3 regions of the Nonomuraea sp. ATR24 genome follow, and region 2 is predicted to be linked to each of the others. Evidence: riboswitches for the same ligand, from Rfam matches in the RefSeq annotation. Region 2 holds a riboswitch; each other region holds the start of a gene.
The links. Region 2 has a riboswitch for cyclic di-AMP ahead of ACBI99_RS38725 (CHAP domain-containing protein). Riboswitches for the same ligand answer to the same signal wherever they lie in the genome.

Region 1 (7,103 bases), on a different contig from region 2:
TGTTCCTGCGCGCCCTGCAACGGGTGCTGCTCGGCGGGCCGGGCGAGCTCACCGGCCGCGTCACCGACCTGCGGCCCGCCGAGACCGCCGCCGTGGCGCCGCTGCTGGCGCTGTCGGTGCTCATCGGCGTCGCGCCCCGGTGGCTGCTGGACGTCATCGAGCCCGCCGCCGCCGCGCTCTCCTCGCTGGCCGGCCGGTGAACGACGACCCGGCCGCGCTGCTGCCCGAGCTGCTCCTGCTGGCCGGGGCTGTCGCCGGGCTGCTCACCGGCATGTTCGTGCCGCGCGGGCGGCAGCGCGCGGTCGCGTGGATCTGCGCCGCCGCGCTCGCCGCCGCCCTGGCCGTGACCGTCACCGCCACCGGCGGCGCCGCGTTCGGCTCGTACGCGCCCGACGCGCTCACCCAGGCGGCCCGCGCCGTCGTGGCGGGCGGCACGCTCCTGGTGATCGCGCTGGTGGCCGCCGAGGCGCGCGGGCACCGCCGCGAGGCCGAGGCGTACGTGCTCGTCATGCTCGCCGCCCTCGGCTCGGTGCTGCTGGCCGGGGCCGGTGACCTGCTCGTCCTCGTCCCGGCGTACCTGCTGGCGAGCATCCCGGCCTACGCGCTCGCCGGGTTCGGCAAGGACGCGCCGGGCACCGAGGCGGCGCTCAAGTACTACCTGATGGGTGCGTTCCTGGGCGTGCTGATGCTGGCCGGCGTCACCCTCCTGTACGGCCTGGCGGGCGCCACCGGCTACCGGGCGGCCGGGGCGGCGCTCGCGCTCGCGCCCGGCGCGGCGGCGGCCTGCGCCGTGGTGCTCCTGCTGGCGGGGCTGCTGTTCAAGGCGGGCGGGGTGCCCGCGCACTTCTGGGTGCCGGACGTGGCCGAGGGCGCCCCCGTCGCCGTCGCCGCGTTCGTCACCACCGTGCCCAAGATCGGCGCGCTGGCGGCGCTGCTGCGCGTCGCGGATGAGCTCGGGCCCGGCGGCTGGGACGTCCTCGTCGCGATCGTCGCCGCCGCCACGATGACGCTCGGCAACCTGGCCGCCTTCCACCAGGACGATGTGCGCCGCCTGCTCGCCTACTCCACGATCAGCCAGGCCGGGTACGTGCTCGTGCCGGTCGCGGTCGCCCAGCACACCGCGCTCGCCCGCCCCGCCGTGCTGTTCTACCTGGCCGCCTACGCGGTCACGAACGTGGGCGCGTTCGCCGTGGTGGCCGCCACCGGGCGTGGCACGCTCGACGGCTACCGGGGGCTGGGGCGGGCCGCGCCGGGGCTCGGGCTGGCGCTCGTGGTGTGCCTGCTCGGGTTCGCGGGCATCCCGCCCGCCGCCGTGTTCGTCGCCAAGGTGCTCGTGTTCGCCGCCGCGTGGGACGGCGGTTACGCCTGGCTGGCCGTGCTCGTCCTGGTCAACACCGTGGCGAGCCTGTACTACTACCTGCGCTGGGTCGCCGTGGTGTTCCGCGGCGACCCGCCGGCCGCGCCGCCCCCGGGCCTGGCGCGCGCGGTCGCCTGCGTGGCGGCCGTCGCCTCGCTCGCCCTCGGGGTGGGCGGCGGCGTCCTGCTCGGCCGGGCCGCCTGAGCCGTCACGCCTTCCCGGCGGTGGCGGCCCAGTCGAGCAGCGCCTGGGCGGTGTCGAAGCGGCGGCCGGAGTCGCTCTCGCCGAGGATCACCCCGACCAGCAGCCGGCCGTCCCGCTCGGCGGCGAACGCCAGCGTGTAACCCGCGGCGCGCGTGTAGCCGGTCTTCACGCCGACCGCGCCCGGCTGGGCGAGCAGCCGGTTGGTGTTGCGCCACGAGTAGGAGCCGTGCTCACTCGTCGCCCCGACCGAGTGGTAGCGCGTCGAGGTGATCGACTTCAGCGTCTCGTTCCGCAGCACCGCCTCGGCCAGCCGTGCCTGGTCGGCCGCCGTGGAGTGGCCGCCGCCGTTCGTCGGCATGCCGTCGGCGTTGACGTACAGGGTGTCGGCCATGCCCAGCTCGCGGGCGGCCGCGTTCATCTTCCCGACGAACCCCTCGACACCCGGCCCGTACGTGCGCGCCAGCACGTGGGCGGCGTCCGCGCCGGACGGCAGCAGCAGGGCGTGGAGCACGTCCCGCACCGGCAGCCGGTCACCGGCGCGCAGCCCGGCGACGGCCGCGCCGCCCCGGGCCGCGTAGCGCACGTCCTCGGCCGTCACCTCGACGACGTCGGCCGGGTCGGCCTCCTGGAGCACGACGTGGGCGGTCATCATCTTGGTCAGGCTGGCCACGGGAAGGCGCTCGCCGGCGTCCTTGCTGTAGCGGACCTCGCCGGTGGACGTGTCGACGACCAGTGCGGCCCGCCCGAGCACGGCGGGCGCGTCAGCGGGCGCGTACGATGCCGGGCCGGCGAAAGAGGCCGTGGTGGCGGGGGTGGCTGTGGTGGCCGCGTGGGCGGCGGTCGTGCCGGTCGTCAGGACGCCGGCGGCGAGGGCGGCGCCGGCCAGGGCGCGGCCCCAGCGGCGCGGCCGGGCGCTGGAGAAGAGGGAGGTGGGCATGAAGGGCTGTGCTCCTTGCTTCCATGCCGCCTACCGGGTTAGCTGACGGGTTCGGGCCTGGAAGTGCCCTACGGGCGCGGCCGGGGGAGCCGGCGCGCCGATTCACCCCAAGAGAGAGTGGGTCCCCGGTTCCGCGTGAGGCGGATTCGGCGGCCGCGGGCCCCGCGAACGGGCCCACGGTCCGGGCATTGCGCGCATAAGGTACGAAACTTGACAAACTATGGCAAATCGCCCGTCAAGTAGTGCTGCACCACCGGCCCCACGCTGCGCGCCAGTTCCTCGGCCGTCATCGCCACCACGGGCGGCAGCCGTACGACATAACGGGTGAAGGCCAGCCCGAGCAGCTGCGTGCTCACCAGCCCGGCCCGCCGCGCCGCCTCCTCCGGCCCGCAGCCGAGCGCCCGGCCGACGAACGAGGCGACCTGGGAGGTGAACACGTCGCGCATGCTCTGCGCCGCCAGCGCGTTCGTGGACGACGAGCGCAGCAGCAGCATGATCGCCTCGTCCGACAGGTCGCCCTCCCAGCGGGACAGGAAGTGGCGCGCCATCGCCTCGCCGAGGCGCTCGCGCGGCGGCGCGGGCAGCTCCTCCAGGTTGAGCCGCAGGTCCACCGCGGCGCGGAAGAGGCCCTCCTTGTTGACGTAGTAGCGCATCACCATGGACGGATCGACGCCGGCCAGCGAGGCCACCTTCCGGATGGTGGTGCCCGCGAACCCCTGCTCGGCGAAGAGCTTGCGGGCCGCGCCGAGGATCGCCGTGCGCGTGGCCTCGGACCTTTCCGTGAACGCCATGCCAACAAGTGTAGACCAACGCTTGTGGTCAAAAAGGTGCTGGCCGGGCCGGGCAGATCTTGGTAAGAAGAGCGGGTGGACCTCATCCCCGTGGAGTTCGAGGCGTTCGACCGCCGCATCGCCGACGTCACCGGTGACCGCAACCTGGAGCGCCTCCACCGGGGCACCCGCTGGGCCGAAGGGCCCGTCTACGTCCCCGCGGGCCGCTACCTGGTCTGGAGCGACATCCCCAACGACCGGATGCTGCGCTGGGACGAGCTGACCGGCGCCGTGGGTCCCTTCCGCCAACCGGCCGGCTACGTCAACGGCAACACCCTCGACCGCGAGGGCCGGCTGATCTCCTGCGAGCACGGCGCCCGCCGGGTGACCCGCACCGAGCACGACGGCTCCGTCACCGTGCTCGCCGACCGGTGGCGCGGCAAGCGGCTCAACAGCCCCAACGACGCCGTCGTGCGCTCCGACGGGTCCGTCTGGTTCACCGACCCGCCCTACGGCATCCTCGGCGACTACGAGGGCCACCGGGCCGAGCCGGAGATCGACGGCTGCCACGTCTACCGGATCGACCCCGCCGGCGGCGAGGTGAGCATGGTGGCCGGCGACTTCGCCCGCCCCAACGGCCTGGCGTTCTCCCCCGACGAGCGGCTGCTCTACGTCGCCGACACCGAGCGCCGCCACGTCCGCGTCTTCGAGGTCACCCGCGACGGCACGCTCACCGGCGGCAAGGTGTTCGCCGAGCAGCAGGGCGACGCCGACGGCAGCTACGACGGCATGCGGCTCGACGACACCGGCCGCCTGTGGGCCGCCGTCGGCCGGTCGATCCACGCCTACCACCCCGACGGGACGCTCCTCGGCAGGCTGCACCTGCCGGAGAGCGCCTCCAACCTCGTCTTCGGCGGCCTCAAGCGCAACCGCGTCTTCATCACCGCGACGACGTCCCTCTACTCGATGATGCTGAGCCTGAGGGGCGCCGCCCCGGTATGGGCTACCTGAACGCCCAGGTGAACAGGTGCAGCTCGCCGTCCTCCGGGTCGGAGAAGGCGAAGCTGCGCACCTTCTTGCCCGGGTCCAGCGCGATCGGCTGCGAGGCGTACACGTGCGCCGGCACCGGCTGCAACGCCCACGAGCCCCAGAACAGCCGGTGCGGCGTGCGCGCCACGACCTCGTTGCCGAACTGCGGCTGCCCGCCGCCGAAGTCGAGGATCCAGTCGCTGAAGCCGAGCCTGCCGGTGCTGGTCGTGCCGTCGGCGTAGGTGACGGTGACCTGCGACTCGGGCCAGCCGTTCACGCCCGTGCCCAGGAAGGCGACGCTCGTGGCGCCGTCGGGCGCGGCCACCTCCAGCGCCTTGCCGCCGGTGCGCACGTTGTCCCACTCGCCGCGCCCGCGGTCGGGCCAGGTGAACGAGTAGTCCCGCCACCTCACCGTGCCGCCCGGCGTGAGCCCCGCCTCGGCCAGCGCCTGCGCCGACAGGCTGAAGCCCGGCCCGTCGATGTTGGCCTCGCCGGGAGCGGTCATGTCGCCGATGCCGACGTTGTTGTGATGCCACTCGGGGGTGCCGCGCGCCGCCACGTTGAGCCGCACCGACGCCCGCCGCTCGCCCACGACGACCGGCACGCTGACGAAGCCGCGCGGCACGTCGCCGGACACCGACACCTCCAGCGCCTGACGCTCCTGCCCGCCCGCGCCCACGGTGAGCGTGCCGCGTGACGGCGACACGGTGACGCCGTCCGGCGGCCTGGCCTCCCAGGTCAGCGTGGCGGCCGGGCCCGTCGAGCGCACCGCCAGCTCCGTCGCGAACGTGCCGCCCGGCTCGACCGGGCCGCTGCCCCGGCTGAAGCCCGCCAGGTACGGCAGCGTCCCGTCGCCGAACGACGGCGGCGCGTCCGCCGGGTCCGCGCCGAAGCTCCGGTCCGGGGACCAGCCGACGGCGAAGTCCAGCCGCCCGCCGCCGGTCGCGAACGACTCCGGCAGCCACGCCCGGTCCGTCTCCGCGCCGTTCACCCGCAGGGACCGCACGTACGAGCCCTGCCCCCAGGAGTTGACGACGATGTCGCCGCCCGGCCGGTCGATCGTGATCCGGTCGAACAGCGGCGTGCTCACCAGCAGCTCGGCCCGGCCCGGGATCGCCGGGAACAGTCCCATGGCCGACCACACGTACCAGGAGCCCATCGCGCCCAGGTCGTCGTTGCCGACCAGCCCGTCCGGGCCCGGCCCGAACAGCTCCCGCTGAACCCGGCGCACCAGCTCCTGCGTCTTGTACGGCTGCCCGGCCCACGCGTACAGCCACGGCGACGGCAGCGACACCTCGTTGCCCAGGTAGGCGCGCGCCACGGCGGGTCCGGCGTTCAGCTCGCCGAAGTACTCGTCCAGCCGGGGCACCACCTTGCCGGCGCCGCCCATCGCCGCGAACAGCCCGGCCGGGTTGTGCGGCACCAGCCAGTGGTACTGCGCCCCGTTGCCCTCCATGTACACGTCGGGCGCGGCCGGGTCGAACGGCCAGGTGAACGAGCCGTCGCCCATGCGCGGCTGGATCCACCCGCTGCCCGGGTTGTAGATGTGCTGCCACGCCTGCGAGCGGCGCATGAACTCCGCCGCCGTGTCCCGCTCGCCCAGCCGGGCGGCGAGCTGCGCGATCCCGAAGTCGGCCACGCCGTACTCCAGCGTCGCCGACGGGTCGTACGGCACGTGGCCGTCGCGCATGAACGCCGCGTTGCCGGGCCGCTCGTCGTAGGCGAGCAGCGGATGGCCGATGTCGCGCGGCCCGGTCCGCCTGGCCGCCTCGGCCATCGCCTTCAGCGCCGCCTCCGCGTCGAAGCCGCGCGCGCCGAAGGCGTACATCGTGGACACGATCGAGTGGAACGGGTCGCCGACCATGACGCCGGTGATCGCCGTCTGGTGCGACCAGCGGTCCCACACGTTGCCGACGGCCTGCGCGTTGTCGTACATCGACTGCGCGATGTCCCCGGCCACGTCCGGCGCGAGCAGCGCGAGGAGCTGCACCTCGCTGCGGTAGATGTCCCAGCCGGAGAACGTCGCGTAGTGGTGCTCGCCGGGCCGCACCTGGTGCGGCTTCTGGTCGAACCCGGTGTAGGCGCCGTCCACGTCCTCCGACACGTGCGGCTGGAGCAGCGCGTGGTAGAGGTTGCTGTAGAAGGTGCGCCGCTGCGCGTCGGTGCCGCCGGCGATCCGCACCTTGCCGAGCCGCTCGTCCCACACGCCGCGCGCCTCGCGGGCGACCTGGTCCAGGCTCTTGGCGGCGATCTCGGCGCGGAGGTTGCGCTCGGCGCCGTCGACGCTCACGTACGACAGGCCGACCCGCATCTGCACCGGCCGCGCCGGGTCGAACTGCAGGTACGCGCCCGAGCCCGGCCCGTTGACGGCCACGTCGTCCGACGTCACCACGTCGCCCCGCACCCGGGCGGGACCGGCGTTGGCGACGGCGGTGCCGCCGGGGCGCACCTCGTCGTCCTTCCACGTCCCGTACGCGGTGACCGGCTGGTCGAACGTGGCGTGGAAGTAGATCTTGTAGCGGGTGGGCGGGCCGCAGAAGCCGCCGGTCTGCACCCAGCCCTCGACGGTGTTGCCGCTGATGCGGGTCTCGCCGTCGTCGACGCCGTTGACCGAGCCGCTGGTGTTGAGCAGCACGGTGCCGGGCTTGCCTGCCGGGAAGGTGAAGCGGGCGACGCCCGCGCGCATCGAGACCGACAGCTCGGTCTTGACGCCGCTGTCGAGCGTGCTGGAGTAGAAGCCGGGCCAGGCCCGCTCGTTGGCGTGCGAGAACGTCTGCACGTAGTCCTCGCCGTGCGTGGCGGGCGA
Region 2 (7,103 bases):
CCGGGCTGACGCCGCGCGAGCGGGAGGTGCTGGCCTGCATCGGGCGCGGGCTGTCCAACGCGGAGATCGCCCGGGAGCTCGACATGGCGGAGGCCACGACCAAGACCCACGTCAGCAGGGTGCTGAACAAGCTGGGGCTGAAGAGCCGGGTTCAGGCGGCGATCTATTACTCGGAGGGGCTATAGGGCGGTCTGAGGAGGTTCTTCCTGGGCAGGGCTGGGGGGTGGGGCCGGGCGCGGGGCAGCAATATCGGCCGGTATGTATAGCCAAGTGAAAGTGTCGCCCCCTAACCTTTGCCGGACCAGGGGGGGAGAGCCGATGACCACACCACCGCCGCCGCCGCAGGGCCCGGACGACCCGGCGTGGCGCCAGCCACCCCAGGGACCGCCGCAGGGGCCACAACAAGGGCCGCAGCAAGGGCCTCCGCACGGGCCGCCGCCGCACGGGCCACAGCAAGGCCAACAGCACGGGCAACAGCAGTGGCCGCCGTACGGGCAACAGCACGGGCCGTGGCCGCCTCCGCCTCCGCCGCAGCCGCAGGGCAGCTCGGCGGGGATCGTGGTCGGGCTCGCGCTCGCCGGGGTGGCCATCTACAGCGTCATCAACGTCATGGTCGTGTTCGGGGTCCTCATGGTCGCCGGCTCGGCCATGGGCGGCGACCAGGCGGGGGTCGTGATCGGGGCGGCGGCCGCGTTCCTCGCCCTGGTGGGGCTCGGCGTGGGCGTCGGCCTGCTGCTGGTGCGCAAGCCGTGGTCGATCGGCACCGGGCTCGGGCTGATGATCGGCTGGGCGCTGTGGTCGATCGTCACGGCGGGGCTGTGCACGGGTCTCAACCCGAGCCTCTACGGCGGCTGACGTGCCGCTGCACGAGATCTTCGTCGGTCTCGGCGTGCTGGTGGCCTCGGTGGTGTTCGTCCGCGAGGCCCGCAGCCGGGGCGCGCTGAACGAGCAGTCGCTGGTGGCGGTCACCGGGGCGCTGGTCGGCGGCGCCATCGGCATGCGCCTGGCGGGCTGGCTGGAGACGCTGGACCTGCAGAGCCTCTGGCTGTACGGGTCGCGCAGCGTCCTGGGCGGATTGACCGGCGCGTACGTGGGGGTGCTCGTCGCCAAGCGGGTGATCGGCTATCGGGAGCGCACCGGTGACCTGTTCGCGCCGGCGGTGGCGCTGGGCATGGCGGTCGGGCGGATCGGCTGCCATCTGACGGAGGCCCCGGGGCGGCCGACCTCGCTGCCGTGGGGCATCCACGCGCCGGCGACGACCCCGGACTGCCCCGGCTGCCTGGCGGGCCAGGCGATGCACCCGTCGTTCGTCTACGAGATCGTCTTCCAGCTCGCCGCGTTCGCCGCCCTGGTGTGGGCGCGCAAGCGGCTGACCAGGCCGGGCGAGCTGTTCACGCTCTATCTGGCGGGCTACGCGGTGTTCCGTTTCCTGGTGGAGTTCACCCGGGTGAACGACATCCTGTGGTCCGGCCTGACCGGTCCGCAGTGCTTCCTCCTGCCGGGTCTGCTGCTGCTGGGCATCCGGGTCGGCTACGGCTGGCGGCGCGGCTACTACGATGCCCTCTTCGACCGGAAGGTGCACCAGTGAGCACAGGCATGGAGCTGCGGGGCGACCGCATCCTCCGCTACGTCAACGCGTTCTGCCCGCACTGTCAGGAGCCCGATCTCACCCGGGTGGAGCGGCTGAGCGGCTACCTGGCGGAGCGGGACGGCCGGGTGTGGCTCGAACGCGGGTGCCGCGAGCACGGGCTGGTCAGGACGCTGTACGACGAGGACCCGGAGATTCTTGCCTATCTGGAGGAATGGACCGCTCCCACCAAGCAGCACATCCCGGACGTGTCGGGCAACTTCGCCCCCGTGCCGGGCGCGTACCTGCAAGGGCTTCCGGAGATGCAGACGCAGCACACCTGCATCCTGCTGGAGGACATCGCCGAGGCGTGCAACCTGCGCTGCCCCACCTGCTTCGCCGGCAGCTCCCCCGACCTGTCCGGCGTCGTGCCCGTCGCCGAGGTGCTGGCCAACGTGGACCAGCGGCTGGCCAGGGAGAACGGCAGGCTGGACGTCCTCATGCTGAGCGGCGGCGAGCCCACGCTGCACCCCGAGCTGAAGACGCTCCTGGCCGAGCTGACCGCCCGGCCCGTCACCCGCATCCTGATCAACACCAACGGCGTCCTGATCGCCCGCGACGACTCGCTGCTGGACCTGCTCACCGAGCACCGCGAGCGGGTCGAGGTCTACCTCCAGTACGACGGCTCGTCGGCCGAGTCCTCCCGGCATCACCGAGGCGGTGACCTGCGCAGGCTGAAGGCCGACGCCGTACGGAGGCTGTCGGAGCGGGAGATCTTCACCACGCTGGTGATGACCGCCGCCCTGGGCGTCAACGACGGCGAGATCGGCGACGTGATCAGGCTGGCCCTCGACACCCCGTACGTGGGCGGCGTGTCGTTGCAGCCGCAGTTCGGCTCGGGCCGGTCGGGGGCCATCGACCCGATGGACCGGCTGACCCACACCGGCGTGCTCAAGCGGCTCGGCCCGCAGACCGGCGGCCTGGTGACCTGGCGCGACCTGACCGCGTTGCCGTGCTCGCACCCGCACTGCTGCTCGGTGGGCTACCTGATCCGCGACGACTCCCGGCAGTGGCGCTCGCTGGTGGCGCTGATCGGCCACGACCGGCTCAAGGAGAACCTGGGCCTGGTCGCCAACCGCATCGCCGACTCCGAGATCCCGCGCGAGCTGCGGCTGGCCGTCCAGGAGTCGCTGCTCGGCCTGCTGTCGGAGCAGTCGTCGCTGTCGCACCCCCGGATCGGCGACCTGTGGCGCAACATCTGCGAGAACTGCGACCTCGGCGTCTCCACCCTGCTGGCGCTGGCCTCGTCCGCGCTGCCGGGCAGGCGGGCGAAGCTGCGCCGGATGCTGGGCGAGCGGGTGGTGCGGGTGACGGTCAAGCCGTTCATGGACCTGTCGACCATGATCGAGGAGCGGCTGACGCAGTGCTGCGTGCACGTGGGCACGCGGTCCGACCGTGACCAGTGCGCGCCGTTCTGCGCCGTGCAGGCGTGGCCGCAGCTCTCGGCCCAGCGGCTGTCGGCGGTGGCCGCCGAGCCGAGGGTACGGCTCCCGCTGGAGGTGATCACGTGAAGGCCGAGCCGTACGATCCGCTGAGGTTGTGCGTCTATGCCACGGTCGCGCTGCTGGCGTGGCTGTTCGGGCCGTGGGCGTTGCTGGCGTTCGCCGGGCTGGGGTTCGCGGGCTACTGGAAGGCGCGGCGGGCCGGGCTGACCCGGAGCAAGTGCCTGCTCCGGGACACCCGGCTGGTGCTGGCCTACCTGGGGCTGCTGGCGGCGCTCGCGGTGGCGGCGATCATCTTCTGGTGACGGCCGCCAGGTTCATCACGGTGACCTCGGGGCCCTTGCCCCAGTACATGATCGTGGTGGGCGAGGACGACGTTCCGCTGCCGTAGCTGGCGGACCCGTCGGGCGACACCCGGTTCACGCCGGCGATCTTGCCGGTGGCCGGGTCGTAGACCGCGACGGGCGCGACGTACTCCTTGGCCGGATCGGCGTCACCTCTGACCGGCATGACCGAGGCGAACCGGTCGCCCAGGACCTCCCCGTGGAAGCCGAGCGACGGGAGCAGCGTGGCGTCGGAGCCGTCGAGGCCCTGCACCAGGAGCCCGCCGCCCTTGGCGTCGCCGTAGCACCACTCGGCGACGCAGGTCAGCTTCGTGACGGAGCCGGAGGCCGGGAGCGGGGTCTTCTCGCCGGTCACCAGGTCGACCCTGCGGTCCTGGTTCTTCTGCCCGCGCTCGCCCGGCGCGTAGCCGACGGCGTACGGCCAGGAGTCCAGGTGGAGGCCGTCGGAGCCGGCGACCTTCTCGGGCTCGCCCCCGGACAGCGGCAGCCGGTGGACACCCCCGTCGCGTACGGACCAGACCAGGGCGTCCTCGGTGAGGCCGATCCGCTCCACGTTCGCCAGGTCGCCGGTGACCTCGCCGACCCGCTGGGCGGTGCCGCCCTCGCGGGGGATGATCCAGAAGTCGGCCCACTTGTCCCTGTCGTTGGGCGTGGTGCCGTACCAGGCGAAGTGCCGCTCTCCTACCTCGACGTCCTGGACGAAGTAGCCCTTGACGCCTTCGGGGGCGGGCATGTCGCCCACCACCCTGGTCGTGCGGGCAGTGGTGTCGTAGATCTCCAGGCGGCCGGCCTTCTCGAAGGAGGACTCGGCGGTCAGCAGCACCTCGGTGGGGGAAATTCCGGTCACCGGGCGATATTTCCAACCATCGGGGGCCGCGGCCGGCATCGTGAACACCGCCTCCGGCCACACCTCGGCCACCGGCTTCACCTCCGCCACCCTGGGGACGGCACTGGCCACCTCTCCAGGCGACACCGTGGTCACCGCGACCGCCGGCTCCACCGACACCCGAGGCTCCCCCCGCCACATCGCCATCGTCCCTCCGGCCACCAGCACCACCGAGGCGGCCGCCAGGGCCATGCCCGCCCACTGCCGGCGTCGCCGCGACCGCCGCCGGGCCGCGACCGCCGCCGCCAGCCCGCCGGTCGGCGTGACGTGCCCGGCCCCGGCACGCAGGGTCCGGACCAGGTCCTCTTCGCTTCTCATCGTGCCTCCTGCAGCATTCGCTTGATCCGGAGCTTGTCCAGGGCACGCGCCGCCTGGCTGCGCACGGTGCCGCGCGAGACGCCGAGGATCGCGGCGATCTCCGCGTCGGGCAGGTCCTCGTAGTAGCGCAGCACGAGGACCACTCGCATCCTGGGCGGCAGCCGTTGCAGGTCCGCCCACAGGTCCGCGTCCTCGTAGCGGTCGAAGCGCCCCTTCTCCGGCACGACGGACACCAGTTCCTCCCGGTGCCTGCGCCGCCACGAGGTGATGTGCAGCCTGACCATGGTCGTGCGCACGTACCCCTCGGGGTCGTCCTTCTTGCGCACCCGTGACCAGGCGTCACCCAGCCTGGCCAGGGCCTCCTGGACGAGGTCCGCCGCGTCGTCCGCGTTGCCGGACAGCACGTAGCCGTACCGGAGGAGCGCGTCGCCCCGGCTCCGGACGAACTCGTCGAACTCGGTTGTGTGGTCCACGTATCCAGGGATCCTCCAGCACGCCGTACCGTTGCACGAAACGCGAAAAGCGCGCGCCCCCGGAAGGGGACGCGCGCTTTCGAGGCGGTCTGATCAGGCGGCGTACGACGGGTAGCCGTAGCCGGCGACCTGCGAGGTGGGACGGACCCGCTCCTCGACCTTGCCGTTGCCGGTGTTGCCCTCGATCGTGGAGATCGTGCCGTCACCGTTGTCCTTGACGACGAAGCCGACGTGGTCGATGGAGCTGATGTCCTTGCTGCCGCTCCAGGAGAAGAAGACCACGGCGCCGGGCTTGGCCTCCTGGCCCCAGCGGTCGTTGGCGGCGAACCACTTGGCGTGGGTCACGGTGTAGGCGTCCCAGCCGACCTGCGGGCGGGCGCCGGTCTGCTCGCCGACCCAGGAGACGAACATCGAGCACCAGGCGGCGTTCAGGTAGTCCTGGCGGTTGCCGCCGTCACGCTGGACGGTCTCGGCGGCGCGCTGGGAGTTGGCGTACCACTGCTGGAACTTGGTGCCACCGCCGGCGGCGTTCTCGGAGGTGCCGACCTGGGCCTTGGCGACGGCCAGGACCTGCGAGGCGGAGACGTTGACCCTGGTGTTCTGGTTCGTGGCGGCCTGCTGGGCCTGGGCGGCCTGCGGCTGGGTGTTGGCGGTGGTCGCGGTGCTGGCGTCCGCCGACACGTGGGCGCCGAAAGCGGTCGCGACGAGCGCGGCGCCGAGGACGGCCTTGGACACGTTGATCTTGGGGGTGCGGATGGGGCGCATTAAGGGTAACTCCTCGCTTCCATACCGCTTACCGGGTTAGCTGACGGGTTCGGGCGTGGAAGCTGCCCTACGGCGATGTCGGTGCCGATTCACCCCGGTGGAACACATGGGTCCCCGGTTCCGCGTGTGAGCGGATTCAGCGGTCACAGGTCGGTCCCTGTGATGGACGGTGGGTCGTGACGCCCGAGAGTCGGTCGCGTCTTACCCGCGTACAGAAATGTCCAACACACCCCTGACCTGGGTAATTCCCTCGTAACGAAATTTCCACGAAACCGGCCGCGGGCGGGGGCCCGCGGCCCGGCTACTCCGCGGGAACGTAAAGGCTGAGCGTCTCGGCGATGCACGCCGGGCGCTTCTCGCCCTCGACCTCGATGGTCATCTTGAGGTTGGACAGGTAGCCCGCCGGCGTCCCCTTGACGTCGGTCAGCTCGGCCGTGGCCCGCACCCTGGCCCCGACCGGCACCGGGCGGGGGAAGCGCACCTTGTTCAGGCCGTAGTTGACGCCCATCGCGATGCCCTCGACCCGCACCAGCTCGAACATGAACGCCGGCAGCAGCGACAGGCTCAGGTAGCCGTGCGCGATCGTGCCGCCGAACGGGCCCTCCTTGGCCCGCTCCACGTCGACGTGGATCCACTGGTGGTCGTCGGTGGCGTCCGCGAAGAGGTTGACCTGTTCCTGGGTGACGGTGCGCCACTCGGTGGGGCCGAACTTCTCGCCGACGGCAGCCTTGAGTTCCTGTACGTTCGCGAAGGTCCGCATGAGGCGGAACGCTATTGCGCCGGTGGGACCGCTGCCAAGTTCAGCACCCGGAACTTGTCCGGCTTGTCCCCCTTGGTGGCGCCCCAGTAGAAGACGGTGCTCGGTTCCGACGAGACGCCCGCCCCGTACCAGTTGCCCGGGTTGCCGAAGCTCACCATCGTGCCCGTCGCCAGGTCGTACACCGCATTGCCCGCCGCCAGGAACCGGTCCAGGATCGGGTAGCGCGCCACGCCCATGCCGATGCCGCGCGCGACCTCCCGGGGCGGCTGCGAGCCGTCGACGCGGCTGATGACCGTGCCGCGCTCCGCCCGGCCGTAACACCAGACCGGCCCGCAGCGCATGCCCTGCACGCCCGGCGGCGCCGCCACGGTGAGGCTGGAGCCGTCCTCCAGGTTCACCAGCCGGAGCTGGTTGTGGTCCAGATCCCCCGGCAGGTCGGCCACGTCGGTGGCCCAGGGCCACTGGATGAGGTGCAGGCCGTCGCTGCC
Region 3 (7,103 bases), on a different contig from region 2:
TGGAGGTGCTCGCCGAGCGCGGGCTGCTGGAGAAGGTCCACGGCGGCGCCACGACGCTCGGCCCCGGCTCGACCGAGGAGCCGGGTTTCACCGCCAAGTCGGCCCGCCAGCAGCAGGAGAAGGAGTCCATCGCGCGGCGCGCCGCCCAGCTCGTCCGGCCCGGCACCGCGGTCGCCCTGTCGGCCGGCACCACGACGTGGGCGCTGGCCCGTCACCTGATCGGGGTGCCGGAGCTGACCGTCATCACCAACTCGATCCCCGTGGCCGAGGTCTTCCACCGCAATCCGCGCGCCGATCGCACGGTCGTGCTCACCGGCGGCGTCCGCACCCCCTCCGACGCGCTCGTCGGCCCGGTGGCCGTGGCCGCGATCCGGCGCCTGCACGTGGACACCCTGTTCCTGGGGGTGCACGGGATGAGCGTGCGGGCCGGGTTCACCACGCCCAACCTGCTGGAGTCCGAGACCGACCGGGAGCTGGTCAGCGCCGCGCACCGGCTGGTCGTGCCCGCCGACCACACCAAGTGGAACACGGTCGGCATCAGCACGATCGCGGAGCTGCGCGAGGCCGACGTGGTCATCAGCGACCCCGGGCTGCCCCAGGAGGCACGTACGGAGCTGGCCGAACGCGCCGGCGAACTGATCATCGCGGAGGGCTCGCAGTGAAGCGCACCATCACCCATCTGGCCGACGGCCGGGAGCTGATCTACTTCGACCGGCGTGACGACGCCGACCGGAGCGCGATCGACCGGCGGCCGCTCGATCCCCGGCCGGTGGCGTCGGAGCTGCGCTACGACCCGCTGACCGAGGAGTGGATCGCGGTCGCCGGGCACCGGCAGACGCGCACGTTCCTGCCTCCGGCCGACGAGTGCCCGCTGTGCCCGTCGTCCGCAGAGCGGGCGTCGGAGATCCCGGCGGACGACTACGACGTGGTGGTGTTCGAGAACCGGTTCCCGTCGTTCTCCCGCAATCTCGGCAGTTACGCGGACGTGGGCGGGCTGAGCGAGGTCCGGCCGGGGGTGGGGCGGTGCGAGGTGATGTGCTTCACCTCCGAGCACTCCTCGTCGTTCTCGCAGCTCTCCGACGACCGGGTGGAGCTGGTCATGGAGGCGTGGGCCGACCGCACGGCCGAGCTGTCCTCGATCGAGGGCGTGGAGCAGGTGTTCTGCTTCGAGAACCGGGGCGAGGAGATCGGCATCACGCTCTTCCACCCGCACGGCCAGATTTACGCCTATCCGTACGTCACGCCGCGCACCAAGCTGCAGCTCGGCGCCGCCAGGCGCTATGCGGCGCGGCGGCCGGGGCGCAACCTGTTCGCCGACGTGCTGGCGGCCGAGCGGGAGGCGGGCACCCGGGTGGTGGCCGCCAACGAGCTGTGGACGGCGTTCGTGCCCGCCGCCGCGCGGTGGCCGTTCGAGGTGCATCTTTACCCGCATCGCCGGGTGCCGGACCTGGCGGCGCTGTCGGAGGCCGAGCGGGCGGCGTTCGCCCCGCTCTACACCTCGGTGCTGCGCGCGCTGGACGGGCTGTTCGGCGTCGCGATGCCGTACATCTCGGCCTGGCACCAGGCGCCGGTCCGGCAGGACCGTGAGCTGGGCTATCTTCATCTGGAGCTGTTCAGCATCCGGCGGGCGCCGGGCAAGCTGAAGTACCTGGCGGGATCGGAGTCGGCCATGGGAGCCTTCGTCAACGACGTGCTCCCGGAAGAGGCGGCACGCATGCTTCGATCACAGGTAGATCACTAATTGATTTCCGATTGATGTCGCATTACTCGTGATCTACCACTAATATCCCTTCAAGCACGGTCATAGCACCGTGTACGCCTAATCCCGGGCGAGTTGCCCGGGAGCCGGGGACCCATCCGCACCTGGGGTGAATCCACTTCGGTGGTAGGGAAGCGACTCCCATGCCCGAACCCGTCAGCTAACCCGGCCGGCAGAGGGAGAGGAAACCCCGCACGTGGCGTCAGCGTCCCCCACGCGACTTGCCATCGGCGTCGTCACCGCGGCAGCGATGACGTTCGCCACCTGGTCAGCACCGGCCGCGGCCGAGCCCAAGCCGTCCGAGAGCCAGCTCCGCGGCGACCTGAAGCAGCTCAACAAGAAGGTCGACCAGCTCATCGAGCGCTACAACGCCAAACGCGTCGAGCTCGCCAAGGCCCGCGAGGCCGCCGAGGCGGCCAAGAAGCGGCTCGCCGCCGCCGACCAGGCGCTCGCCGCCGCCCAGCTGAAGGTGGGCGAGCTCGCCAGACTTCGTTACCAGAGCGGCACGCTGGGCCTGCCCTACTACATGGTGCCGCCCGACGGGGCCGGCGCGGCCGTGGTCGAACAGCTCACCGCCGAGCAGCAGGCCATCGTGGCCGGCGTGGCCGCCGCCCGCGACGAGCAGAAGAAGGCCGCCGACGCGGCCGCCGCCCTGGCCCGCCGGCTCAGCGCCGACACGACCGAGGTGGCCAAGCAGCGCGACGAGGCCGAGGACGTCATCGGCGACATCGAGAAGAAGCTGGAGGACCTGATCCCGTTCAGCACCGGGCGGCGCTCCGACGGCACCTGGGCCCCGCAGCTGCCGAGCGGCACCGACAACATCACCGCCCGCACCCGGGCGATGAAGGCGCAGATCGAGAAGAGCTTCAAGCTGCCGTTCAGCGTCGGCTGCTTCCGCTCGGGGTCCAGCGGCGAGCACCCGCTGGGGCGGGCCTGCGACTTCATGATGAGCGCCGGCGGCTCCATGCCCACCGCGGCCAACAACGCCCTCGGCGACCGCATCGCCGAATGGACCGTGAAGAACCGGGACAAGCTCGGGGTCAAGTACGTGATCTGGAAGCAGCGGATCAATCACGGCTCCGGCTGGAACGCCATGTCCAACCGCGGCAGCATCACCGAGAACCACTACGACCACGTCCACATCTCGATGCACTGACGTGGCCGACCGGCTCGGCGTTGACAGAATATGTAGATCGGTCTAGTTTTTCGGCATGGGCAAGAAGGGGGCCGAGACCCGGCTGCGGATCCTGGAGGCGACCCAGGAGCTGGTCGAGGCGGGCGGCTATGCCAATGCCGGGCTCAACCAGGTGATCGCCGCCAGCGGGGCGCCGCGCGGGTCGCTGTACTTCCACTTCCCCGAGGGCAAGGACCAGCTGGTCGGCGAGTCGATCCGGCGCGCCGGGGCGGCGATCGGGTCGGCCTTCGACGACCTGGCCGTGGACGAGGTGCTGCGGCTGCTGGGCGACCGGCTGGAGGAGTCGGGCTGGCGCAAGGGCTGCCCGGTGGCCACCGTGGCGCTCGAGATGGCCGCCGCCAGCGACCCGCTCCAGCAGGCGTGTTCGGAGGTCTACACGTCGTGGGAGGCCGCCCTGCGGGCGCGGCTCGCGGGGCGGCCGGACGCCGACGATCTCGCCGTCACCGTCCTGGCGCTGATCGAGGGGGCGCTGCTGCTGGCCAAGGCGCACCGCAGCCGGGAGCCGCTGGACCGCGTCGCCGCCGTGCTCGCCGGGCTGCTGCGCTGACCCCTGGGGCCGCCTCCCCGCCACGGAGGCGGCTCTTTTTATGCCCAGAAAATATGTAGACCGATCTATTAGGGAGCTCCCTTGGATGCGATCGTCTTCGGCGCGACCGGCTTCGTCGGCCGGGCACTCGTCGCCGAGCTGCTGGGCCGCGGGCAGCGGGTGGCGGCGGCCGTGCGGACCGACACCCTCACCCCGTGGCTGGCCGAGCGGGGCGTCGCCACCGGCGGGCTGAACGTCGTCACCGCCGACCTCACCCGCCCGCTCACCGGACTCCCCCAGGCACGCGACGTCTACAACGCCGCGGCGCGCTTCGCGTTCGGCCTCGGCGTCGAGGAGGCTCGCGCCGTGAACGTGACCGGGGCGCTCCACGTGCTCGAATGGGCCGCCACGCTCCCCCGCCTGCGACGGCTCGTGCACATCAGCGGCTACCGGGTGAGCGGCGTCCGCCCCGACTACGCCCGGCTGGGCGCGTACGAGGCGTCCAAGGCCGAGGCCGACCTCGCCGTTCATGCCAGGGCGCGCGAGCTGGGCGTCCCGCTGACCGTCGCCAACCCCAGCACGGTGATCGGCCCCGGCCAGCACCTCGGCCTGGCCTCCCTCGTCGGCGACCTGTGGAACGGGCGGCTCCCGGCGCTGCCCGGCGGCCCGGACGTCTTCCTGCCGGTCGTCACGATGGACTACTTCACGCGCTTCCTGGCGGAGATCCCCGCCGCCCCGGCGGGCGAGGACCACTGGGTGCTCGACGACGACACGCCGCCGCTGCCCGAGCTGATCGGCCTGGTCGCCCGGCACCTCGGCGTGCGCGCGCCGCGCCGGACGATCCCCGTCGGCCTGGTGCGGCGGCTGCCGCGGGCGCTCACCGGCGCCGATCCGGAGACGCTGTCGTTCCTGTCGTCGGACCGCTATCCGACGGCCTCGGCCCGCGCCCTCGCCGCCCGGGCCGGCCTGGAGATGCCGCCGGTGGCCGACGCCCTGCGCGCGTGGGCGGACGACCTGGTGGCGGCCCGCTTCGGCGCGGCGACGCCGTGCCTGCGCCCGTACGGGTTCCGGGACCGTACGTGGGTGATGGGGGACGCCCGCGACCCCGGGCACGTGCTGCTGCACGGGCTGCCGGTGAACGCCGACGTGTGGGCGCGGGTGGCCGCCCTGCTGCCGGAGCCGGTTCTCGCGCCCGATCTGCCCGGGCTGGGGCGGTCCGCGCCTTCTGACCGGCCGGTGGAGGCGTGGCTGGCCGCGCTGATGGGCAGCGTGCGGACGCGGCCGACGCTGGTGGCGCACTCGCTGGCCTGCGGGCCCGCGCTGCGGTTCGCGGTCGAGCATCCCGAGCGGGTGGGCGGGCTCGTGCTCGTGGCGCCGGCGTTCCTCCAGGCTCCGGCGTCGTGGGCGGCGCGTTCGGCCGTGGCCGCGCCCCTGCTGCGCCGCATGTCCGCCGCCCGGCTGGCGGCCACGCTGGGCGTGCCGGAAGGGCCGGAGGTGGCGAGCGCCGCGCTGGACCTGCGCCGCCCGGGGGTGGCGCGGCGCGTGGTCGCGGCGCTGCGGGCGGCGTCGGCCGCGCGGGACGCCACGCGGGCGCTGCTGACACGGGTGCGGGTGCCCGTCGAGATCGTGACGGGCTCGGCCGACCCGCTGACGGCCGACCCGGGGCATCCGATGACCGAGATCGCCGGAGCCGGGCACTATCCGCAGCTCACCCACCCCGACCAGGTCGCCCGGGTGCTCAGCCGGCCGGTGGCATCCGCTCGATGAGGGACTTGGGCGCGACCTGCCGGTAGGCGTCGGCGACGATCTCGCCGATCTCCGCCCAGTCGACGTCCACGTCCAGGAAGACGCCCAGCCAGCCGCGATGGCCCACGTACGGGGGCCGGAAGAAGCGGGCCGGGTCCTCGGCCACCAGCTCCTGCTGGACGCCGGGCGGGGCCGCGCACCAGAACGCGAGGCGGTCGTCGTGGTGGTGGTCGGCGAACATGACGAACGTCTTCTTGCCCCGCACGAACCAGGTGGGCTCGCCGTGGCTGAGCCGCTCGGTCGTCTCCGGCAGCGCGAGGCACAGCCGCCGGAGCTCGTCGAGCGGGCCCGCGGTCATCCGGTGAGCCTCAGCGGGTTGATCAGGTCGGCGTAGACCAGCAGCCCGGCCATGATGATCATGACGAAGGCGAGCGCGTAGGTGAGCGGCAGCACCTTGGCGATGTCCACGTACGCGGGCTCGGGGCGGCGGCGGACCCGGGCGTAGGCCCGCTTGAGGCCCTCCCACAGGCCGCCCGCGATGTGGCCGCCGTCGAGCGGCAGCAGCGGGATCAGGTTGAACATGCCGATCGCCAGGTTGAAGCCGGCCAGCAGGTTGACGAAGATGTGGAACTTCTGGATGCCGGTCAGGTCGGAGGCGAGGATCTCGCCGCCCATCCGCCCGGCGCCGACGACGCCGACCGGGCCCTCGGGGTCGCGTTCCTCGCCGGAGAAGGCGGCGTGCCACACGCCGACCATCTTCTCCGGCAGGTTGACCAGCGACTGCGCCACCCTGCCCGTGAGCTCGGCCATGTGACCGGCGACCGCGCCGATGCTCTGCTGCTGCATGACCTCGGTGGGCATGACGCCGAGGAAGCCGACGTTCTTCTCGATCACCTTGGGGTCGTCGGGCTTGGGCCGGTCCTGGGCGATGAGCGTGACGTCGAGCGTCATCGGCTTCCCGTCGCGCACGATGCCGAGCGCCACCTCGCCCGCGCCGTGGGAGCGGATCAGCCGGGTCGCGTCGGCCCACGAGCCGATCTTCTGGCCGTCGAAGGAGACGAGCTGGTCACCGACCTTGAGCTTGGCCTTCGCCGCGGGCGTCGCCTGGTCGCCGGGCCGGCACTCGGTGCGCTGCTCGCTGACCGGGATCACGCACGTGGTGGTGTCGGGCGAGACCACCGGCACCAGCGTGGGCATGCCGATGCCGACGAACAGCAGCGTGTAGAGGACGAAGGCGAGCACGAAGTTCATCGCCGGGCCGCCGGACATGATGATGACCTTCTGCCACCACTTCTTCCGGTAGAAGACCCGCTCCTCGTCGCCCGGGCGCACCTCTTCCTGGGCGGCCTCCCTGGCGGTCTCGATGAGGCTCTGGAACGGGCCCGTCGAGCTGCCGCGCAGCTTGGTCGGGTCGTCGCCGGGCCGGGGCGGCAGCATGCCGATCATGCGGATGTAGCCGCCGAGCGGCAGCCACTTGATGCCGTACTCGGTCTCGCCACGACGCCAGGACCAGGCGGTGGAGCCGAAGCCGACCATGTACTGCGTCACGCGGACGCCGAAGAGCTTGGCGGGCACGAGATGGCCGACCTCGTGCAGCGCGATGGACGCCATCAGTCCGATGAAGAAGATGACGATGCCCGCGACGAAGAGCCAATCCATGTACGCGCGCTCCAGGGAAGACGGAAATCCCGACCTACCCAAGGGTAGTCGAACTCCGCACACCTGGACGGGGGCTGCGCATGAACCGCCGTTGACAGTCCGCAGTCGGACGATCACCCTGGGACGTGACGGAGGGAGCGATTTGATCCGGATCCTGGTCGCCGAGCATCTGGCGCTGGTGCGGCGTGGTCTGGTGGCCTCGCTGGAGGCCGAGCCGG

Region 1: it holds a riboswitch for cyclic di-AMP, as region 2 does, so the genes downstream of both, ACBI99_RS21960 (D-alanyl-D-alanine carboxypeptidase family protein) here and ACBI99_RS38725 (CHAP domain-containing protein) in region 2, are expected to answer to the same signal.
Region 3: it holds a riboswitch for cyclic di-AMP, as region 2 does, so the genes downstream of both, ACBI99_RS36170 (hypothetical protein) here and ACBI99_RS38725 (CHAP domain-containing protein) in region 2, are expected to answer to the same signal.

Annotation. Positions count from the first base shown of each region.
Region 1 is NZ_JBGNUU010000008.1:240,751-247,853, reverse strand. Features, by position in the region: gene ACBI99_RS21970 (NuoM family protein) at 1-200, shown strand, start outside; gene ACBI99_RS21965 (NADH-quinone oxidoreductase subunit N) at 197-1,561, shown strand; gene ACBI99_RS21960 (D-alanyl-D-alanine carboxypeptidase family protein) at 1,566-2,498, opposite strand; cyclic di-AMP (ydaO/yuaA leader) riboswitch at 2,511-2,660, opposite strand; gene ACBI99_RS21955 (TetR family transcriptional regulator) at 2,717-3,289, opposite strand; gene ACBI99_RS21950 (SMP-30/gluconolactonase/LRE family protein) at 3,365-4,279, shown strand; gene ACBI99_RS21945 (GH92 family glycosyl hydrolase) at 4,272-7,103, opposite strand, start outside.
Region 2 is NZ_JBGNUU010000024.1:91,241-98,343, reverse strand. Features, by position in the region: gene ACBI99_RS38760 (response regulator transcription factor) at 1-185, shown strand, start outside; gene ACBI99_RS38755 (hypothetical protein) at 559-855, shown strand; gene ACBI99_RS38750 (prolipoprotein diacylglyceryl transferase) at 857-1,588, shown strand; gene ACBI99_RS38745 (radical SAM protein) at 1,585-3,138, shown strand; gene ACBI99_RS38740 (hypothetical protein) at 3,135-3,374, shown strand; gene ACBI99_RS38735 (hypothetical protein) at 3,361-4,617, opposite strand; gene ACBI99_RS38730 (SigE family RNA polymerase sigma factor) at 4,614-5,090, opposite strand; gene ACBI99_RS38725 (CHAP domain-containing protein) at 5,184-5,855, opposite strand; cyclic di-AMP (ydaO/yuaA leader) riboswitch at 5,866-6,007, opposite strand; gene ACBI99_RS38720 (MaoC family dehydratase) at 6,157-6,615, opposite strand; gene ACBI99_RS38715 (hypothetical protein) at 6,627-7,103, opposite strand, start outside.
Region 3 is NZ_JBGNUU010000020.1:134,360-141,462, reverse strand. Features, by position in the region: gene ACBI99_RS36180 (DeoR/GlpR family DNA-binding transcription regulator) at 1-662, shown strand, start outside; gene galT (galactose-1-phosphate uridylyltransferase) at 659-1,741, shown strand; cyclic di-AMP (ydaO/yuaA leader) riboswitch at 1,807-1,948, shown strand; gene ACBI99_RS36170 (hypothetical protein) at 1,956-2,915, shown strand; gene ACBI99_RS36165 (TetR/AcrR family transcriptional regulator) at 2,971-3,501, shown strand; gene ACBI99_RS36160 (alpha/beta fold hydrolase) at 3,583-5,247, shown strand; gene ACBI99_RS36155 (MmcQ/YjbR family DNA-binding protein) at 5,219-5,584, opposite strand; gene ACBI99_RS36150 (RIP metalloprotease) at 5,581-6,885, opposite strand; gene ACBI99_RS36145 (response regulator transcription factor) at 7,028-7,103, shown strand, end outside.